Regions from separate parts of the Desulfosarcina ovata subsp. ovata genome, predicted to be linked through region 1. Evidence: riboswitches for the same ligand, from Rfam matches in the RefSeq annotation. Region 1 holds a riboswitch; each other region holds the start of a gene.
The links. A riboswitch is a leader RNA that binds a small molecule or an ion and turns the genes downstream of it on or off. The one in region 1 is predicted to bind cobalamin.

Region 1 (5,478 bases):
CCGGTCCCAGAAAAAACGCGGTGGTTCCCTCGAAGGTAACGGGAAGCACCAAGAAAAGCACAATGTTGAAAATATTGATGACGGTCAGCCGCTTGGCGACTTCCATCCGGGGAAGCCGGGAGATCCACACTAAGATGACGGACAGAGCCAGTCCGCTGACCAGGGTGGGAAACTTCAGGGACAGCGCCAAAAGGAATGAAAACAGCGTGGCAAAAACAATCCGCAACCGTGGATCGAGCCGGTGGAGCAGAGAGACTCCCTGAGCAAAGGATTCACTCAACATAGGCGTCTTTACCCGTGATTCAGGCTTTTTTTCGCCGCCGATAATTGAAATAGGTCCCAATGCCCACCAGACCGAAGATATAACCAATGCCGCCGGCGATATCCTTAACGTTTGGCCCGGTATTCTCTTTTACCGAGAGTTTGCGGATAATGGGACGTAGCTTATTATCCAGGGACTTTTCCACGATGGCCTGAATTCCCTGTGCGCTAAGACCTGAAACCATTTGCGAATCAGCTGGTGCGGTTCTATCCGCTTCGGTTGACGGCAACGCCGCCGAGGCGGCAGGCGTATCCTTTGCTGGGAAGGCGGCTGCCACCTCCTCCAGAGGGATAAGGATCTTAGCCTGATGTCCCATGCCGGCCTTTACTTTAATGTGCAGGGCGCTTTTTTGGGGAATTGTAAATGAACAGATTCCCTCATCATCGGTGGTAGTGGAAAGAAGCAGGGTGCCCGCGTCGTCCAAAACAAGGACTTCGGCATTGTGGGGAATGTCTCCGTTGCCAAAAGCCGCCTCAAGAACAACCGTATCCCCCTCCACCCATCCGCTGGCGAGAAACTTGTGGGCCAGTGCGGGACCCGTTGCGGCCAGAATGAAAATAATGGTTGGCAAAACTGTCCGGATGAGACATCTGTTTGCCTGGTGTAGCACTTTTTTTTTGTTTCGTTTCATAACGTTCTCCTTATTGGACAGTGCTTTCCCCGGGGCTTGTTGAAAAACCAGGCAGTGAATCGGGTTTGACCTTTTTGAGAAATCCAATACAGAATGCAGTGATAATGCCCTCGATGATCATTACGGGAAGGTGGGCCGTCACCACCAGGGCGGCGACTTCAAAAAAGCTCTCCTCCGTAAAAAGCAGGGAAAGTGCGACCATGAGTGACGTCAGAAGCACCGAAAGTGCCCCGCAGGCAAAGGCCCCGACAACGGCGAGTCCGGTGTCCTTCTGCACCAGCCGACCGAACAGGTAGTAGCACAACACGGCCGGACCGGCCACATTCAGGGTGTTTACCCCAAGAACGGTAATCCCCCCGAACTGAAAAAGCATGGCTTGCAGGGCCAGCCCCACGAGGATGGCCGCAAAGGCCCCCCATCCAAGCATCAGCCCCACAATACCGTTGAGCAACAGGTGGACGCTGGACGGGCCGATGGGAACGTGGATCAGGGAGGCCAAGAAAAAGGTTGCCGACAGGATCCCCGCCTGGGCAACGTGCTCATAGTCCATTTTTTTTAATCCGATGGCGGTGCCTGCCACTGTGAGGACGCCGCTGCCGATGAGAACCGGTGCTGAAATAACACCTTCTGATATGTGCATGATACATACTCCTTGTTTGCTCCAAAAAAAATCCCCGCACCTGTTAGGGCACGGGGATACCGTTTTTTATCCCGGACCGATCGACTCTATTGGGGTAAAACACCATCCTCCACGTTGGGTTTTACCGATTCATCAAAGGCGGGTCTTCTGGTTTCATCCGGCTCCTGGCGGCCTTCCCGTCCATGAAAAACGGAACAGTGGCGTATTGGCCAGCAGCGTCGTTTCCGGCATGCGGTGGAAACATGGATGTCACAGCGGCGGGTCCACTCCCGATTTACACGGGATTCCCCATTAAGTCCTGGCGGACACCTTTAATTGAGAGAACAATGATTCCTATTCGAGAATTTAAAGGATTGTCAATAGAATTCTTAATGTAACCCCATCTCACAGATCTGCCAGCGCTGCCAAATACCCTCTAACGTTGACATGCAAACAAATTCCTGGTACGGCGGTATGATTTTAGAAAAGAGAAGAGGATCAGGTGCGAGTCCACTTGCTGTTGAGAACTATGCAAGGGGGATTGCCAAGAGGGAACCCCGTGAAAGTCGGGGACGGACCCGCCGCTGTAACCGGGGACGAAAGCTGCACATTGCCACTGACCGACAGGTCGGGAAGGCGCAGCCGGTAGGAAGATCCGGGAGTCAGAATACCTGCCTGAACCCGAAGAGGGTCGACCACGAGGACGACGTCGAACCTAAGTACTATCTGTGGATGTAAAAGGGAGATCCCGGATCGATTTTTGCGGTCCGGGTTTTTTTTTATCATGACCGCTAATACACGCAGTATTCCGGCTTTCGGCATTCTGGCCCTCAGCGGGGTTTCTGGATGTGAAGCGGTCATATCCGGGGATATTACGGGATAAAGCGTATCAAGTTCGATAGTGATAGCTATAAATCCAGCCGGCGAGTCGCTCCTCTTGCGAGTCGCTCCTCTTGGAAGACAGCAACGAGTTGAACCAATAAAAGAATGAAGGAGGAGTTACTATGGTTGGAAACACGCGATCGATGAAATTCATGTTACGACTTTTTTTGTACGGCACTCTTGTTCTTGTTATGATGCCTGCCTGTTTGGCCCTATCTTTTTCGGAGACGCAAGAGCTCGAAGAAATGGTTGTCGAGGGGAGGAAAATAGAGGAACGCCTGTCGGGCGAACTGGAGGAGTTCGGTCACAAGGTGGAAATCGTCACCGGTGAAGAGATAACCGCCGGAGGATATGCTGATGTCAACCAGATATTGGAAAGCCTGGTGCCGGGTCTCTATGTATCTTCAAAAAGCGGTCGCGGTGACTATATGCGTATGAGTATGAACGGAGGGGACACCAAGCGGGTGATTTTCCTGATCGACGGCGTCCGGATCAACAACCGGCTTTACGGGAGGGGCTATCTGGACACCCTTTCCGTGAAGATGATCGACAGGATTGAGGTGTTAAAGACCGGTGAGGGGCTGTATTACGGCACAGACGGCACATCAGGCGTGATCAACATCATCACCAAACCGGTCACCAAAGAACGACATGGAAGCCTGGGGGCCGGATATGGGAGTTATGATGCCGCCGAAGCCCATGGGTACCTCTCGGAAACCATCAACGAAAACGGGTTTCTGATTTACGGATCCTACGATGCATGGGAGGGGTATCAGACTTTTTGTGACGAAGATTACGATCATATCGAAGGGGCTGCCCGAAAAGATCGCGGTTACATAAGAAATAGCCTGTTGGCCAAGTACGAGAGAAACGTCGATTGGGGAAACGGGGCGGTCTTGCGGGGTTCAATCCTGCGAAACGAAGCGGAAGCCGATTTCATGAGAGTCGACGAAGACAAGGCGGTAAACGATCGGACCGAATATGTGGGTATTCTAAAATGGGATCACGATATTGCAGAAGATTTATCCTACTACGTTAAAGCCTATTATCACGAGTGGTGGACCGAATACACCCGGCAAGAACTCGACGGCACGTTTGTTTACAACGAAGCCTTGTGGGGATATGAAGATTGGGGTGTCAATCTGATGGGAAGCTGGTTCTTTCTCGAAGAAAACGAGCTGTTGCTGGGCTTTGATTACCAGAATTACTGGGGAAAAGACGAGGTTGTTGTCATCAAGGGTGATCACGAGGAAGTATACGCCGGTTTTTTTGCCCTTCGCCCGCACTTCAATTTTATTCCCGACCTGAAAATGTCCCTTGGCGGCCGTTATAATCAGACGGGAGGAAGCGACAGCTTTGTATGGAATGCAAGTGCGCGATCACCGATTTTCGGGCCGTTTTTCGCGAGAGCTGTAGTGGGTACGAATTTCCGGCTGGCCAACGCCTATGAGCTTTATGCCGACGAAGATTATGCCATCGGCAATCCGGACTTGGATCCCGAAGAAAGCTTAAATGTCGAAGCGGGGCTCGGGGCTACCTTCGGCCTTTTTACGGCTGCAGTTGATTACTACTATTCAGAAATCACAGACATGATTGCCGTGGGTGACGACCTGGTTTTCGAGAATACCGATGGTGAAACGGATTTGGAGAGTTGGGCAATCAGCCTTTCATCGCAACCCTATAAAGGTTTCAGTTTCGTTCTAAGCGCGGTTTACACGGATGCGACCAACAAAGATGACGATGTTCAATTGACCCATATCCCCGAATCCTTCTACAAAGGATTGCTGCGCTACTGGCATCCCTCCCGCCGGTTCGGCGGGGATCTTTCCGTTCGCTATATTGGCGACGTTTACGGCACCGACTACCCGGAATTCGGGGCCGTCAATTACGGGAAGTACTGGGTCACGGACATCTCGGGCTTTGTCCGTTTCGGAAACGATCTGGCCCATACGCTGACCCTTCGCGTGGATAACCTTTTCGACAAAGATTATACCACATATGGGTACGGGAGAACCACCGGTTCGGATGGTGAACCCTTTATTTATGAATACCAGGGCACTCCGCTGGCGCTGATGCTCAGCTACACATATGATTTTTAGATCGATTCAGTAATAATTGACTCGACGTTACAACCTTTGAGTTGGCAGACCCGGCGTGCAGGCCGAAAGGACTGCACGCCAGTTTGACGTTTTATTGCCAAAGGGATGTGTATGCTTCGCAAAGCACATAAAATCCTGGGACTTACAACCGGTCCGCTGATGATCCTATGGTTTCTGTCCGGAATTGTGATGATGTATGTCGATCATCCGAGGTTTCACCGAACCTCACGGGATCGACTGCCCCGGACTGCACCTTTGATTGCTGACACGATTGCCATCGATTTTCGGGAAGCATGGGCGAAAACCGGTTTGTCCGAACCTCCGATAGAGGCCCGGCTCAATATGCTTATTGACAGGCCGGCCTATTTTTTTCGTACGAAAGAAAGCCGTCGGAACGTCGTTTATGCTGACGACGGTTCGATATTGGATACTATTTCGCCCGAGTCTGCCATAAAATCCGCATCCCACTATTTAGGCAAAACGATCGATGTCGCCGAGATTCGCTCTTTGAACGGCGTGGATCAGTGGACCGTCGGTACGGCCACTGGTGTCTGGTACCGGCCCTTGTACAAATTGTGCTGCCGGGATGAGGATGCCACCTGGGTGTATGTGTCGAAGACCAGTGGAGAAGTCTGCCAGGTCGTCACAAAACAAGAACGCGGCCTGGTTTGGTTGGGATCGATTCCACACTGGCTGTATTTCACAGTTCTGCGCAAACATCTGGAACTATGGCGGCAGGTAATTATCTGGCTTTCAGCGATAGCTACACTGGCGGTGCTGCTGGGGTTGTGGATCGGGGTTGCTGGCTTCCGCTGGAAAGGATATGGACGTCGCCGTTACAAAAGATCCAGCCTGTTTATCGGGATCAGAAAATGGCACCATTACCTGGGATTGGTCTTTGGCCTGACGACGCTGCTGTGGGTGT
Region 2 (5,478 bases), 1.2 Mb from region 1:
ACCGGACAGCCGCCCGGGTGATTCAGGTCGATCAATGCGAGTTGTTCCAGGGAGACCACCGCCTCGACCCAGAACGTATCCGTGCCCACCAGGGTGGCCAGGCTCTCTTGCTCCCCCACGTAGGTGCCCAGGTTGACATCGCGTTCGACGATCATGGCGTTGAAGGGCGCCCGCACCACCGTACGGTTGAGGTCCAGCATGGCCTGGCGCAGGTCGGCCTCGGCACTGGCAACCGTCGCCTGGGCCTGCTGCAACTGGGGTTTGCGCAAGGCCAGATCGGTTTCGGCAACCGTCTCGGCGGATAACTCGGACAAAAGGCGCAACTCCTCCCGGGCGATATTCTGACTGCCCTGTTCGATGGCCAGGGCGGCCTTGGCATCGGCCAACGTGCTTTGGGCCTTTTTCACGGCCACCTGGTAATCGGCCGGATCCAGGGAGAGCAGTTCGGCGCCCTTGGCGATCCTCCCGCCGGGAACGTATGCGTCGGCGACGGATTGGACAACGCCTGAAACCTGGGCCTTGAGGGTCACCTCGCGGGCGGCGACGACCGTCCCCATGGCGGAAACAACGGCACGGGCATTGCCCAGGCTGGCGGTCTGAACATCGACCACGGCAACTTTACGCTGGGGCGTGGATCGCTGCATCACCGGCGCGGTAGTCTTGAAATAGGACCAGGCGGCCCCGCCGGCAATGATCAGCACCAGGGGCACGAGGGCCTTGCCGACCTTGGCGGGAAAGGATGAGTTGGCTTTATTCTCTGACATATCGATTGACTCCATGGTGTCGCGGTCAGGCTGGTGGAATTAATTCTTTCCGCCAGCCTTATCCAAGTTCGGAAACGGTCGTGCCACCGGTTCGGGCGGCCGGTTTCGTTGCGCCGGTATTCTTTTCCAGGAAGCGGCCACCGATCAACGCGCCGGTCCAGTCGCCTCCCAGGGCCCGGTACAGGGTGACCCGGTTTTTAATCAGCGTGGCCTGTTCGTCCACCAGTTGACGTTCCAATGTCTGAACGCTGGTCCAGGCTGTCAAGTAATCAAGGTAGTTGTCTTGACCGTTCATATACTGCAGATGGGCGTCCTTCAAGGTCAATCGCGAGGCCTTCAACTGCTCCTCCAAAAGGGTGATGTACTCGCCCTGGCGTGTTTCGGTAGCCAGGCTGTCCTCGACTTCCTGGATTGCTTCGGCCACGGTCTGGGCATAGGCGGTAAGATATTCATCCGCCACGGCCCGGGTGCGATCCACCTCGGCCGAGCGGTAACCGGCGTCGAACACCGGGCCGGTGAGGCTGGCCGCCAGGGTGGACACCCAGTTGCTGAGCAAAAGATCAAGTGCGTCGCTGGAAAAAGCCGCGTCTGCCGACAGGGTGATGGACGGCAGGCGATCGGCCCGGGCCGCGCTGACCTGCCAGTCCGCTTCTTTCAGGCGCAAACCGGCGGCGCGCACATCGGGCCGGGCGGCCAAAAGATCGGCAGGCAGGCCCGTAGCCGGCAGGGGAATCAAGGACGGTAATGTTTCCTGGGTGAGAGCGAATTCGCCGATACCGGCCTGCCCCAGAAGAACGGCCAGGGCATTTTGCTGCTGCTGCTCGGTAAGTTGCAACGGCGGCAGATTGGCTTTGGCATCGGCCAGGGCTTCGCGCTGTTGGGCAACGTCCAGGGCGTCGGCCTGGCCATTGATGAAACGCAGCTCCTGCAGCTTGAGCATGCGCTGGTTGATGTCGATTTGATCCTTGAGAATCGCGATCTGGCGGTGCAGGGAAAGAATTTCGATCCAGGCGGTGGTTACCTCGGCCGACACGGTTACGGCTGCCGCCGCCAGGTCTTCGGCGCTCGCCTTCAGCTCCAATCGCTCGGACCGGTGCAGTGCCGCCAGCCGTCCCCACAGGTCAAGCTCGTAGGCAGCAGTTAGTCCGGCGCTGAAGCTGCGGCTGTTGCTATGGGACGTCCCGGCCGCATCGGTTTTTGTTTGCTGCCAGCTTTTTTCGGCACCGGCATTGGCGTCGAGCGTCGGCATGCGGTCCGCCCCGGCCTGACGAGCAACGGCATCGGCCTGTTTCAAGCGGGCCCAGGCCGTGCGCACATCGAAATTACCGGCCAGCGCGGTTCCCACCAGTTGGTTAAGCTCATCGCTGCCAAACGCCTCCCACCACCGATCGGGCACCGGGTCGCTATCCGTATAAAGCGAGTATGCCGACGGTAGGCTGATAGGCGTGTTTGGCCGATCCTGAGGCGCGAACATGGCACACGCCGTAACGGTCAAGGCACTCAGGGTGATGCAGATCCATTTCATCATATTAAACTCCATCGCTTGGGCTGGCGGAAAGAAATAATTCCCCCAGATCGCGCCGGATTTGGGTTCGTCTACAAGGCGCCGCCACCGGTGCATATCGGGAATATGTGCCGGTGGCGGCAACGCGGTAGACGGGCACAAAGACAAGCAGGATGGTGGAATTATTTCTTTCCGCCAGCCTAAGGCCCCGTTGCTTGGGGTTCGCCATCTTTAACGGCTGTTCCGCCGGAATCCTGCGCAAAAAAATTAAAAAAACATCGACCGATGCTCGCGGCCGCTGTTTTGAACGGGACAAGTACTTGCCGATATCCAAGGATGACAATCTGGACGCCCTTCTCTTCCAGGCATTGACCACCAAGGGAATCCTCCCCACCTTGCCAGGTACACCATAGCCCTTGTTCGTCAAAGTTGGCGATGCGTTCATCGTGGTGGAATTTTTCGCGCCCCTGTTTGTTGTCTCTGAATTACCTCGATCGAAGCGGCAACACGTATTTGTATTGACAATGACAGACTCGGTTAATTAATATTTTTTCAATTTTGGTTGTCCAGGCGCGTACGAAACGCGAATGCAGAACGGAAAGATTCGGCTGCGTTAGGGAATCCCGTGAGAGTCGGGAACGGGCCCGCCGCTGTAACCGGAGACGAAACCTGCAACAGACCACTGGTAACATACCGGGAAGGTGCAGGAAAGAGAAAGACCCGGAAGTCAGAAGACCTTCTTGGACAATGCGTCGTATTCCTCGAGGACGGGTGTGGTACGACAGATCCTGCCGGATAGTTATGGGAAATCCCCGGATCGTGACTTTTACGGTCCGGGTTTTTTATGCCCGGACCCAAGGATTGAGGAGGGCATAAAAAGATGAAAAAATGCGTGGGTTTCCTTTTTCTGTTAACCTTGTGGATGCTGCCCGCTGCTGGTCCGGCGGCAGCGGTGGATGAGCAAAGTTCGCCGGTGGTCGTGGATGAGATGATTGTCACGGCAAGCCGGTCCGAGCAGCAGAACGAAAAAGTCCCGGCCCAGATCACGGTGCTCACGGCCGAGGATATCCGGGCCAGTGGCGCCCAGTCCGTTCCCGAGGCGCTGCAGAATCTGGGGGGCGTCATCGTCACCGACCTTAACGGCAACGGGTTCAACCAACAAGTGGATATGGGCGGCTTCGGGGAAACCGCCAGCCGTCATGTGGCCGTTGTGGTCAACGGCCGAAAGATCAACCCCATTGACCAGTCCAGTATCAATTTTCTTTCCATTCCCATTGAAAACGTGGAAAAAATTGAGGTGCTCCACGGTGGGAATTCCGTACTTTACGGCAGCGATGCCATGGGCGGGGTCATCAATATCATCACCAGGGAGGCCACAGCCGGCGTCCATGGCTGGGGTGAAGCCGGCGGGGGAACCCATGATACATTCAAAGGGACCGCCGGCCTGAGCTTTAGCGAGGGACGGTTCGGCGGCCATGTTGGCGCCGTTTATTATGAAACCGACGGATACCGAGAACGCTCGGAAGCGGACCGAAAAAGCGCCTATGCGAAACTCTTCTACTCTGCCTCCGATATGTTGGACCTGAGCCTGGAAGCCAATACCACCCGGGCGGATTATGAATATCCGGGAGGAATGACCCAATCCCAGATGGCCGCCGATCGCCGTCAGGCCGTCAATCTGGAAGACGAAGGGGAGAGTCAGGAGGACTATTACGTGCTTTCCGTTCGTTCGGACTGGGGACGCCTGGGCCGGCTGAACGTCGATTTGAGCTGCAAAAATTATGAACGCCAGGATACCATGGTCTCCTGGGACTTTCCTGCCTGGGGGTATTATGGGTATTATGATTATGACTATACGACCCTCGGGGCCAATCCCCAATACGTCCTGAACCACTCCATCCTTGGAAGGGACAACCGCCTGACAGCCGGTATCGAATTCTATGACACCGACTACGATGCCTGGAACGGCGATACCGCTACCCAAACCCAAATCAATACCTACGACCATGAACAGACGTCCGTCGGATTCTATGTCCAGGATGAATTCAGCTTGGTTGACAATCTGGTATTGAACATGGGCGCCCGTTACGAGGATTTCGATACCACCTTGCGCTCCAGCCTTGGCACGGACAAGGACCTGAGTGAAAACGAATGGGCCTGGAACCTGGGGCTGGCCTATATTTACGCGCCAGGGTCGAAAGTTTACTTCAGGACCTATCAGGCCTTCAGGTTTCCGAAAGCCGACGAATTCATGATACTTTCCACAGGTGCGGTCAACGAAGATCTCAACCATGAAACGTCGATGGGATACGAAGCCGGGGTCCGGTTCGTTGGCCTGGACAAACGGCTGTCTGCAAACGCCAGGCTGTTCAGTTTCGATGTCGACGATGAAATCACCTGGAACGACTTTTCCAACCAGAATGAAAATCTCGATGAAACCCGCCATCAAGGGGGAGAACTGGATATCGCTTTCCAGGCTACCGATCTGTTACGCCTGTTTGGCGGATTTGGCTATACCGATGCGGAATTTACGGCCGGCACCTATGACGGAAAAAAAATCCCGCTGGTGCCCGAATTCAAGGCAAACTTGGGGTTTGCCCTAAATTTCGATTTCGGCCTAACCTATCGATGCCAGTACAACCACCTGGGCAAACGCTATGCCGGGGGAGACAATGACAACGCCTATGACAAGATCGACAGTGCGGACACCGTCGACATGTACCTTTCCTATTCCATTAAGAAGATAGAACTCTTTTTGAACGCAACCAATATCTTCGATGAAGAATACCATAACGGATACAATTACGGTCCGGGGTATGAAAGTTACCAATACCGTTCGGCATACATATTGCCGTAACATCTTGTTATTAAAATAAAAAATAGCGCTGGACAAAAAGATCGCTTTGTGTTTTAATCATGGTGGGTACAATTAATTAACCAGGAGGTCTCCATGAGCGAACACATCGACAAAAATGTTTTTCAAACAATTCTATCACCGGTGCTACCATTGATTGAGGTTACTCAAAATAGTCTCCATAATGATTTGGACACTTACAAGCTTTCATTATCATCGTTCACCACAAATTTGCTTTTTGGAATAATAACCAGAATTAAAAGCGTTGGACAAATCGTCACTGAGATCAAAACATCACCAACTGCTAAGGCATTAGGATTGGTCGTCGCATCGAAGTCTATGTATAATGAAGCGTT
Region 3 (5,478 bases), 3.2 Mb from region 1:
AAAGGCATAAAGGCCAACCGCCATGACCAAACCGGCCATGTTTTTACGAGTCCATCTTCGCAGGCAGCGGATCAAACCGGGATCATGAAAATGGATAACCTCTCCCAAACAGTCCAAATCGTTTTGTACGCGCCAATATAAATGCATCGTTCATTCCTCCCTTCGCCTCCTTAGAATTCAATGCCTTTTTGCGCTTTTATGCCAGCTTGCAACGGATGCTTGACCGGCTGCATCTCGGTCACCAGGTCGGCGATCTCGATGAGTTCCGGCGGTGCCGCCCGGCCGGTCACGACCACGTGCAACCCCTCAGGCCGGTTCGTCAATGTTTCCAGAACCGACGGCAAATCAATCATGCCATACATCAGCAGATAGGTAAACTCGTCAAGCACCACCATTTGATACTGGCCGCCGGTCATGGCCGCCTGGGCGAATTTCCAGGCATCACGGGCCGCAGCCCGGTCTTTTTCCAGATCGTCCGACTTCCAGGTGAACCCCTTGCCCATGACATGGAAATCGATGGTATCCGCGAATTTCTTCACGGCCTCCAACTCGCCGTATTTCCAACTCCCCTTGATGAACTGGATAAAACAGACCTTGAGTCCATGCCCGGCGGCCCGCATGGATAGTCCCAAGGCTGCCGTGGTTTTTCCCTTGCCATCGCCTGTATTGACGATGAGTAGTCCTTTTTTCATATTATTCCTTCTTTATTTTCGTTTAGCTTAATCACTTAACACTTATTAAGTATTTCCTGGGTCGGGCCTGATTTTAATTTCGCCCATTGTTAGCCATTAAATAAAATAGAAATATGTATTTATAAAAAAATCAAAATGTTGACTACGGACCATCAAAATTTGTAGGTCCTCTGGGCGAAGTTAGAATCAAGCCCAACACCCAACAATAGGTTCCACCTGCTCAGCGGCATATCGGACCAAAGCTGCCGATGTACTTGGTTCCATGCCGTTCAACTTATTGTAGATTGAGGTAACTGAAACGGCAATATCCTCTTTTGAAGCCTGGAAGGCTGCGTGAATTGATCGCTGGCTTCCCTGAACGACCTGGCTCATCAGGTAAAAAAGCGTCGAAAACAAAAGGTCCCTTGTGTATTGTTCTTTAGCGGTGTTCTCGAACCATTCGTCAAATTGCTTAGGATTCAGTACCTTCTTCATCAAACCACGAGCCATGACAGAAATCGGAGAATTCTTGATGAACGCCGTAAAAACAGGACTCAACATGATGTCACCTCCCCAAATAATACAGTTTTTCTTTTTTACTGTATATTTTGGAGATGGGTTTGTTCAGCATTTATTTAATAAGTTCATCCAGTTATGAATGGTCTTTTAGTGCTACCTTGAAAGGGCTGATCTGATGGAACCAATGGCTAAAAGTTGAACCTTAGGCCTGCTCCTATAGTACGGTCCGTTGCAGGATATCCCTTTGTATCCTGATATTCTTCATTAAATAGGTTTTTAACGTATATTTTAAAGATACACTTTTTAATGTTTCGCCATTGATTAAACAGGACCTGTTCTACTGCAAAATCCACCACATGGTAGGAATCCAATGCAATTTGATGGAATTCATATTCTCCCGCATCGACCTCTTCGGCAACTTCTATCACCTGATCATCCTGGTATTTATAATCGAAAATCAAAGTTGTGGCATCCAGCAACTTCCAGCTTAACCCAGCATTGACACGGTTTTTGGCTCGATCATCCAGCATGGTCTCTCCTGCAGGTTCACCCCCTTTATTTTCAAATTCCTGCCAAGCCCAGCCTATCCTAAAATCGATACGGTCGGTAAGGCTGCCGGCAAACTGAAGTTCAATGCCCTGGCGGATTACTTCCTCAAGATTGATCAAATATTCATACTTGTCATCCGTAAATTTACTGTTGCTGGCAATATAGTCCTTAATCTGAGCGTAAGAATAATTCAACTGCATCTGGATATCTCCTGCAAGGCGCCGGGAAAAAACAAGATCATAACCGATGCCGTGCTCAGGATCGAGCCAGCCGATATTGGGTATTCCAGACGCCTGTGTTTCCCACAGCGGGCCAGGGTCCCGCCAGATACGGCTGATACCAACTGAAACGGAAGTGTCACGGAGGCTCTCCGCCAGGTTATCGAGCTTATACGTAAGAAAGGATTTGGGAACCAATTGGTTATATTCCCTTTCAACCCACAATCCCTCCCCGTCAATATAATACTTGCCTGTCTTTGGAACATAATTACTTGAGCAATGGGTATTGTCCTCATAACGCAAACCTGCTGTGAGTGACAGCTGCGGAAGGATCTCCCATTTATCCTGAACAAAGGCAAACAGACTTTCATGTCTTTTTTTATAGGAATCCCAGGAACTCAATCTGAAAGATGTTGCGGCATTGTAAGAATCTTCTTTGTTGTAAAGCTGTTCGATTCCCGCGCCAATTGTGGCGGTGTGCCCGGAAATCGGCTGGAATTCATTGCTGACCTGGCTCCCTAAAAGTCTCCAATAGACCTGATGCCACGCATCTCTGAGACCTTCGGAATGATCTTTACTGTTGACCCAGACTATACTGGGGTTTTCGTAATCACCATCTTCAAAATACGCATCAGCCATCCATGTCCCCAACGAAGTCGGCAGATTGAAATCCAATCGAAAACGGGTTGATGTTGTTTCTTTTTTCGGCGATTGCCAGGAATAATAACTCGCGGTGTCCGTGGAGACTTCTGGATACCCCCCGTCATAATTGCTTTCCTGGTCATTGGGGTCGTTGATTACCGCGGTTTCGCGCTCAACATCTGCGTGTGATACGGTAAGGGCGATATATCCGCTGTTTAGCAAAAGGTAGCCCAGCCGGCTGATAAAGTTATCAATATCAGTCTTATTGTTGCGCAGATATCCATCAGTATGATATTTTTGATATCCTACATCGTAGGTAAAATTATGAACACCGCCGCTGAAGCTCAGGTTGTGTTGCTGCGTATTATACCTCCCGTAAGTTGTCGATAGGGTTGCATCCGGTTTTAGGGTTTCATATTGCTTTGGCGCCCGGACTTTAAAATTCACCACACCGCCGACAGCCTGACCTGGATAAAACGCGGAATGAGGACCGGGCAAAACGTCAATGGAATCGATCAAAAACGGTGGAAGAAGAGCATAATCAGTCATTCCAACTCCGTATCCTCCCATATTGCGAATGGCTGAGCCGTTGAGAGCAGTTACAAAGCGTCGGCTGGAAAAGCCTCGCATGTACAATGTATCTTCCCCTGGAACCAGATCGCTTTGACCCTGGTAATCCATGATCACAAAATCCTTTAAATAATCTCCCACGTTTTGCGAAGTGGTCGGACTATAGTAATTCTCCAAATCAATGGTTACTTTTCGTGGTTCTATCTTAACAGACGATGAGTCTTTTTTACCTATAACAGTAATCTCTTCTATTTGCTCTATCGATTCTTCACCATCATTCGCGTCTGCCGGTTCTGTGGCTAATGCAGAATTTAAAACAAGGAATGCTAATACAGCCACACTAAAAAACATCTGCCGGGCAAAATAAACAATCTGTCTTCTCATTCACTGTCTCCTATAACATTAAGATATCGGCCTTGTTCATTTCTCAGTTTTTCTAGATCGGCACTACCTTTAGTCATGAAAAAACAAAAGCCTTGAATCGTTAAAAAACGACCCAAGGCTATCCCCTCTTTATATCCTCAGATTCAAACAGATGCCGACATTGCCGTGCACAGCATCTCTATAGTTGTTCAGGTAGGTCTTCTGACTCTTGGATCACTCTACTAGCTGCGCCTTCCCATCCATAACATCGACAGTGGCATATTGCAGTCTTCGTCCCCAATCACAGCGGCGGGCCCGTTCCGGATTTTAACCGGATTTCCTTTTATGCAAAGTACTGCACCTGATCATTGCTACTTACTAATTAATAAAATCTCAAAAGTCAATCACCTAAAAAGAGATGTTCATAGCAATCCATACCAACCGGGCCTTGGCGTATTCTTGCAATCCAGGTTGGCCGACGGAAAGATCGGCCACCAAAGGGCAACATCAAAGAGATTGGCCACCCCGTTCATGGGGTCCAGGTCGGCACTGCGCCGGAGACGGTCCAGCCGGGAAGCGGTGATAAATCTCATGGATTGATTCCTTTTGCCATGGCTTCGGTGATCAGGTTGATCTGCCGCAGATCATCCATGACCCATTGTTCCCGGGTGGTTGAAAAATAATGGGCGGTGATGCCCAAAGCCAAGCCCACCACCGTGGTTGTAAAAGCCAGGATCAGATTGGAGGAGAGCTGGGCCATGTTGCCCTGGGTCAGGCCCGCAAGCCCGGTGCCCATGGGGATCAGTGTTCCCATCAGGCCCAGACTTGGCCCCACCCGGACGATGAGCCGCATCCGGTCCACCTCCTTGAACATGACCAGCTGGGTTTCCTGGTTGAAGGATTCCAGCTTTTCCATCAAAAACAGATCACCGGTTTGGGAAAGTGCCGACACCTTGTCTGCATAGTCTATCACACAAAAAGGCAATTTCCCGGTCAGTTCTTTGGGCAAATGTTTTTCTTTGTGGATAAAGCTCATGGCCTGTTCCACATTGCCGGTCAGCCGCCGGCGTTTCACCCACTCAGCAAAAAAACCGCCCGTATAAATGAGCAGCCACAGGCAAAGTAAAATCAGTGCCAGCACCACCGGATAGAGCAGTGCCGTTGAAATGGTATATAAAACAGTTTGAAAGGCGGGAAACAGGTTCAAGAATGTTCTCCTTTAGCCTTTGCGGTCTGCTTCCAGCATGCGTGCGGCCAGGGATTCCCGGGCCCAGGGATTGTTTTTGTCAAAGAATTCCTTGAGCTGCATGCCGTATTTGTCCTGGATATAGACCTCATAGATCTGCTGCCACTCGGTGCCGTCCACGGCAAAGGGGGTCACCACCTTCCAGCCCCAGAGATGTTCGGTAAACCGGTTCATCTCCCGGGCACCGGCATAGTTCTCCTTTTTCATGCCCTCGATCCACTTGGGATTGAGATATCGGGACCGAAGCTCCTTGCCGATGGCGGTCTCAATGTCCTCCACAAAGGCATTGTCCGGATCTGCCTGATTGGAAAGCACCACGTCCGGATAGCTGCCCTTGACCCGTTTTACCGCCAAAGCCAGGCCGCCGAGTTCGGAAAAGACCCCGTCCGTATCCAGGCTTTTAAAAATATTGGAGGAGCGGCTGTGCATGGTGATGTCCACCCCTTCCAGATTCTTCTTGTATGCGGATTTCAAGGGTTTCCCCCAGATGCCTTGGCCATAGCCAAAGGAGACGAAATTAATAAAGACATCGGCGATTTCATCATCATTTTCCCAGGTGCCCGAGGCCGGCACCAGGTCTTCAATGGTGTTGCCGTAAGAGCCGGGCTCGTTGGAAAAAACCCGTAGTTTTTTTAGCCGTTCCGCATCTTCTTCGGAATAGCCCTTTTCTACCAGATAACTTCCAGCAGGTAATGCTCCA
Region 4 (5,478 bases), 3.2 Mb from region 1:
TGTTATGCCGTTGATAGAGCAACGCCTCGATGGATCGGGCCGTTGCGTCCAGATCGTAATCCGCGTTTACCTTGACCCGGATATTGCTGATGTGCTGCTGGTTGAAAAGCCGTCTCATCCCGGTACTGAAGGGAATGACGATCCGCCGGTCCCGGTCATGCCCGGTTCCGGTGATGCCCCGTGACGCCAGGACCCCCTTGACCTTGAACCAGACGTTGCCGATCAGGATTTCAGTCCCGATGGGATCGGCGTCACCGAAAAGTTCCACTTTGGGCGTGGTGCCCAAAACACAGACCCGGGACAATTTATCCACGTCCGTTTGCGTGATGGGCGCGCCGGACGCCACGGGCCAATCCCAAACGAAATGCCAGTTGGCCTCGACCGCGTCCACGTTGGTTGTGGTCTGGACCGCGCCCGCCTTGACCGGTTGGCTGTACCGCGACGTTGAGGCCGAAATCCCCTCCAACCCCTCGATCTGGTCGGCAATGGCCTTTGCGTCTGCCATTTTCAGTTTGGCTTCCGCTGATTTCCCGCCGACAGCCTGGCTCATTTTACCGTGGGCGGGAACGATCAGAATGGCCCGGGCGCCGAAGCGTTCCGCTTTCTGCGCCACCTCCCGCTTTGTACCGGCGCTGATAAAAAGGATGACGGTCAGGGCACCGATACCCACGATGGTCCCCAGCGCCATCAGAAATGTTCGGGTTTTGTTTGACATCAAGGCCGTCATTCCCTCCCTGAAGAGTCGCCCTATTCTCATGATCGTTCTCCTCTCGCATGAAGACCTCGCTGATCCGAAACGATCCTGCCATCTTCAATCACCACGACTCTTCCCGACTCCTTGGCTACCTCCGAATCATGGGTGACCATGATGACCGTCCGCCCATCGCGGTTGAGTTTCTTGAAAATGTCGAGGATTTCTCTGCCGCTCTGTTTGTCGAGGTTGCCGGTGGGTTCGTCCGCCAATAGGATAGAGGGCTCATTGATCAGGGCCCGGGCAATGGCCACCCGTTGCTGCTGCCCGCCCGAAAGTTCCCCCGGCTTGGCAGCCAGTTTGTTTTCCAGCCCCACCGAAGAAAGCGCGGCCGTGCCCTTTTCAAGGGCGTCGGATGGATATTCCGGTGCATAGATCAACGGCAACAAAACGTTCTTGATGACGCTTAAGCGGGGCAGAAGATGGAATTGCTGAAATACGAAGCCCAAAACTTCATTGCGCACTTTGGAAAGGGCTGTGTCATCCAGGGTCGATACGTCGCGTTCCGCCAAGAGGTAATGGCCCTCGGTGGGATGATCCAGACATCCCAAAATGTTCAGAAGCGTGGACTTGCCCGAACCGGAGGTCCCCATGATGGCCACATATTCCCCGGCGTCGATGGACAGATCGACCCCTGACAGGGCCCGCATTTCCTGCGGCGGGACACCGTATAATTTACTGATTCCTTCCAACCTGATCATCATCGCTCCTTCTATAGGGTTTAAGGAAATGTGGCTATATTACTTGATATCCGTTGGGGGTGAGAGAAGCACCACCTCCCCTTCCGAAAGCCCTGACAGGATTTCCACCCGTGTGTCATCCTGCCAGCCGGTAGTTACCGAGACGTCTTCTATCCGGTCGCCCTTGCGCCGCCAAACCACGTTTTGACCGGCACGGTGTTTAACGGCACCGACGGGGAGGACCAGAACATTTTCCTTGTTCGCCACCATGATGGTCACGGTGGCGGTCATCTGGGGACGAAGCAATCCGTCGTATGGCGTGTCGATGCTGATAATGCAATCATAGGTAACCACATCGTTTTGAATCACCGCTTGCGGATAAATGGCGGTCACCCGACCATGAAATTCCTTGCCCGGAAATGCGTCAACGCTGAAAAAACCTTTTTGGCCCACCTTGACCCGCCCGATGTCCACCTCGTCCACATAGGCATCCAGTTGAAGACGCTTCAAATCCACAATGGTGACAAAGGTGGGGGCACTGAGCCCCGCAGCGACGGTTTCGCCCTCACGGGTTGAAACAGAGCCCACCACACCGCTCAAAGGGGCGTGGATAGCAGCGTAGGATAACTTCACCAGGGCGTTTTTAAGCGATGCCTGCGTGCGGCGCAATTCTGCAGCCAACTGCTTCAACCCCTCATCAAAGTTGGTATTGGCCAGTTGGAGTTTCCTTTGGGCCACCTCGTATTGAGCACGGGCCGCCTTAAAGTCACTGGACGTCTCCTCCCAGTCTTCATTGGAGATGAGGGCTTTTTTAAGGAGTTGGTCATCGCGGCTCAATTTGCAGCGAACGAATTCAAGTTTCGCTTTGCGTTCCGCCAGTTCAGCTTCCTTCTGAGCAATTTCTTGCGGGCCTTCCCGCTTGAGCGCCTCCAGTCTGGCCTCAACGAGAGCGACCTCGGCCTCTTTTTCGGCCGTTGTCGCCTCCAAATCCTCTTTTTCGATCTCGGCAATGATCTGCCCTTTGCCCACGGTATCGCCTACGTTCACATAAAGCTTATCCAATCTCCCCGATATCCGGGCCCCCACATTGACCTCTGCCCCGACCTGGGGCATGACTTTGCCCGTGGCCAGAATCGTGTGAACCACATTTTCCAGGGAGACCCTTGCGGTGGCCGGCCCATTGCGTGTCTTCTTGGGCGCGGCCTTCCAGGGTTGCCAAATCCATAAAACCGTCATCAATACGATGACGCATGCCATCAAAACCCAGCGAAGCTTCTTTTTCATTTCCAACACCCGCGACGTTTATAGGTCATCATATCCCTTTTCTTTTCACTGCCGCCCGCGGCGGATTCCCCAGGCAAACAATCCCGGCACCAGCACGACAAACAAAAGCCGCCGCCCACTGGATGCCCGACGATGTCAAAACGCTGGTATCCGCCTGGCTGTTCATAATTCCCGGCAGGGAGATAATATTGAGCACCAACTGGTTGAACAAGAGATTGTTGCAGGTATGGTGGCAGCATGCAACGCCTTTTTCGATCACGTTGAGCGCATATTCCGCGGCCAGCCGGTTGACGGTTTGCTCAGGAGAATTCATGGCTTCTCTTATTCGGTTTCGTTGCCGGTAATGCCGGCCACCAGGGCGCCCAACGCCTTGGCCATCGCCTCGGGCAAGGGGACGGCGGATATGTCCATGAGCGCGATGTCGCTCCTGCCGCTCAACCGCGCGGTGACGGAGGCGCAGGTGGCGTCCAGTAAGGATGCATAAGTTGAAGTCACATCCTCGATTTCTTCCGCAACTCTTCCGGCGGCCACCACCATCGTGTCTATAGCATTCAAGATAATGTTTTTGGGCGGCGTTATCGGTCGTCGCAGTATTACAATACGACTTCCTCCCTCTGGCCTTGCCAAAAACATTATCTTAAACACTGATATGGTTCGGAAACCGTCTCTTCAGCACCATCGGTATTCTCTCCAAACGCAGGAGAAACACATAACATCAACCCCGCGACAACCCATCGGACGCCCCTTTGCAGCTTCATGAAACAACCTCCCATAGATAAATGTAAGCCGGTTCGTCCGAGGAAAACAAAAATCCCCGGACCGATCAACGATTCGATCCGGGGATGTCCCTTTTTTATCCTCAAGATCCTGGCGTGCGTACTTCCACCCCGGAAGTATACGCCTTAATATCTCAGGCAGGTCTTCTGACTTCCCCTCCCCGACCGCGGCCTTCCCATCCCATTGGAACAGTGGCGCATGAAAGCGTTCGGGTTCCGGCGTATTTCCTGCCGGCAAGGGGTTACAGCAGTGGGCCTGTCCCCGATTTTCACGGGGTTCCCTATTAAGCTTCGCAGAGCACCTGAAATTTACTTCTCATATTGCACTTGTTTTCATCCGTCAAGCATAAAGACAATAGCACCTTATTCCTCAATTTCTGTCGAAAAAACAGGAAATTGAGAAAAGGCACATGATTGCGGGTTTCCCGCGTTAGAACTTATAGGCTACGCCGATACCGACATATCGGCCGTCCTGGGGATAGAAACCCGAACCCGTGGTAAGACGTGAATGGGCCTTGCCAGTCGCATTCACCATCCGATTCCATTCCTTGTCAAAGAGATTGGTACCACTCAGATAGCATTGAAATCCTTTATAATCCCAGGTGATCTTGGCATCCAGAAAATCAGCGGCAGACATTTCAAGATTGTTGTTATAGTCTTCATACTGCTTGCCAAAGCCTCGAAGATCCAAGGCGATGGTCAAAGATCCATACTTGGTATCTTTAAAAGGATAAAAATCCAGGCCGGCGGTATATTCGTACTCAGGCACATAATTCACGGTTTTACCGGAAAGATCGCTCACCGATGTGCTGGAGGCATCCGGCGTTGCATAGGCCTTGGCCGTGCCTTCGTCCCATTCGGCATCGATTGTGGTAAAACTGAGCCTGTAACCAATCCATTGTCTTGGACGCCCATCGATCTCAACTTCAACACCTTTGTGGATACTGGTGCCGGCATTGCGACGGCCCTGAAAAGAGGTGCCTTCATAGTAAGATACGATTTTATCGTCTACAACGGTGTAGTACAGGATCAGGCTGTAGTTGAAAGCCTTGGACATCTGGTGCTTCCAGCCGGCCTCAATGGTATCGTAGGTTTCCGGGTCCAAGTCCTCTGGCCGGGTATACGCATTGTCGTAAGACATATTAGAACTGTAATATCCCATGGGCAGATAGTATTTGGAATGGTTCCAAGTGATAAAAAGGTTGGCATTGTCAAGAATGTTCACCGAGGGGGAGATACTCCAGTCAATATCGCTGTCATAGTCCACACTGATGGATTGGGGCACCCGGTTGGTCAGGTCGTAGGAAACGTAATTGTAACGCAGGCCTGACTGAAGCTTGAAAATATTCCAGCTCAATTCATGGTTAAAGTTGGCTCCGAACATCTTTTTCTCAGCGTCTATATCCGCAGCCGCCTCTGAATCATCATTGTTTCCTTCTGTATCATAGGGATAAACTCGGTCCTGCTCAAAATCGCTGTACCGGTAATCCAGACCAAAGGTCAACGTATTTGACACGCTTTGCCCGCTGAACACCTTTCCCACGCTGGCCTTGAAATCATAAAGGTTTTCAACCCGATCGTCTTCGTAGTTGTCGTCAAGTTTTGTTGAATCGTTCAGATATTTGTTGTAGCTAAGATCCTGATGATCCCGGCTGAAACCAACAGAGGAGTTGATCAGCAGATCGTTCTTGTCATAGTCAAGCGTCAAAATGGTGTTGAAAAGATCCTCATCAGATTCATTGGGCAGCATTTCATAGCCGCTGCCGTCCTCCTTGGTATTGGCGGAGACCACGGTGGGGTCCCTTTCCACCTGCCATTCGGCAAGCCCGATGGGGTATTTGTTGAACGACTCGTTATACCCGGTGATCCAGTCAATCCGGCCGCCGTCAAACTGCCATCCCACCCGGCCATCAATATTTTTGATGTCCCGGTCATCGTTTCGGTAACCGTCAGATTTTTCGGCAAAGGCTGACAGGTCATAATCAAA

Region 2: linked by a shared signal. The riboswitch ahead of GN112_RS19360 (TonB-dependent receptor) and the one ahead of cbiM (cobalt transporter CbiM) in region 1 are both predicted to bind cobalamin.
Region 3: linked by a shared signal. The riboswitch ahead of GN112_RS28090 (TonB-dependent receptor) and the one ahead of cbiM (cobalt transporter CbiM) in region 1 are both predicted to bind cobalamin.
Region 4: linked by a shared signal. The riboswitch ahead of GN112_RS28110 (hypothetical protein) and the one ahead of cbiM (cobalt transporter CbiM) in region 1 are both predicted to bind cobalamin.

What each region holds. Positions count from the first base shown of each region.
Region 1 covers NZ_AP021879.1:3,193,734-3,199,211, reverse strand. The annotation lists gene cbiQ (cobalt ECF transporter T component CbiQ) at 1-283, opposite strand, end outside; gene GN112_RS14150 (NikL family nickel/cobalt ECF transporter subunit) at 303-953, opposite strand; gene cbiM (cobalt transporter CbiM) at 964-1,593, opposite strand; cobalamin riboswitch at 1,714-1,921, opposite strand; cobalamin riboswitch at 2,056-2,265, shown strand; gene GN112_RS14140 (TonB-dependent receptor plug domain-containing protein) at 2,700-4,553, shown strand; gene GN112_RS14135 (PepSY domain-containing protein) at 4,665-5,478, shown strand, end outside.
Region 2 covers NZ_AP021879.1:4,376,490-4,381,967, forward strand. The annotation lists gene GN112_RS19345 (efflux RND transporter periplasmic adaptor subunit) at 1-764, opposite strand, end outside; gene GN112_RS19350 (efflux transporter outer membrane subunit) at 823-2,292, opposite strand; gene GN112_RS33650 (hypothetical protein) at 2,294-2,647, opposite strand; cobalamin riboswitch at 2,820-3,026, shown strand; gene GN112_RS19360 (TonB-dependent receptor) at 3,149-5,125, shown strand; gene GN112_RS19365 (IS4 family transposase) at 5,219-5,478, shown strand, end outside.
Region 3 covers NZ_AP021879.1:6,408,451-6,413,928, reverse strand. The annotation lists gene cobO (cob(I)yrinic acid a,c-diamide adenosyltransferase) at 171-692, opposite strand; gene GN112_RS28095 (hypothetical protein) at 879-1,232, opposite strand; gene GN112_RS28090 (TonB-dependent receptor) at 1,379-3,553, opposite strand; cobalamin riboswitch at 3,728-3,912, opposite strand; gene GN112_RS28085 (hypothetical protein) at 3,955-4,125, opposite strand; gene GN112_RS28080 (MotA/TolQ/ExbB proton channel family protein) at 4,122-4,739, opposite strand; gene GN112_RS28075 (cobaltochelatase subunit CobN) at 4,752-5,453, opposite strand.
Region 4 covers NZ_AP021879.1:6,414,976-6,420,453, reverse strand. The annotation lists gene GN112_RS28130 (ABC transporter permease) at 1-757, opposite strand, end outside; gene GN112_RS28125 (ABC transporter ATP-binding protein) at 754-1,455, opposite strand; gene GN112_RS28120 (efflux RND transporter periplasmic adaptor subunit) at 1,492-2,715, opposite strand; gene GN112_RS28115 (hypothetical protein) at 2,744-3,028, opposite strand; gene GN112_RS28110 (hypothetical protein) at 3,037-3,270, opposite strand; cobalamin riboswitch at 3,612-3,812, opposite strand; gene GN112_RS28105 (TonB-dependent receptor) at 3,922-5,478, opposite strand, start outside.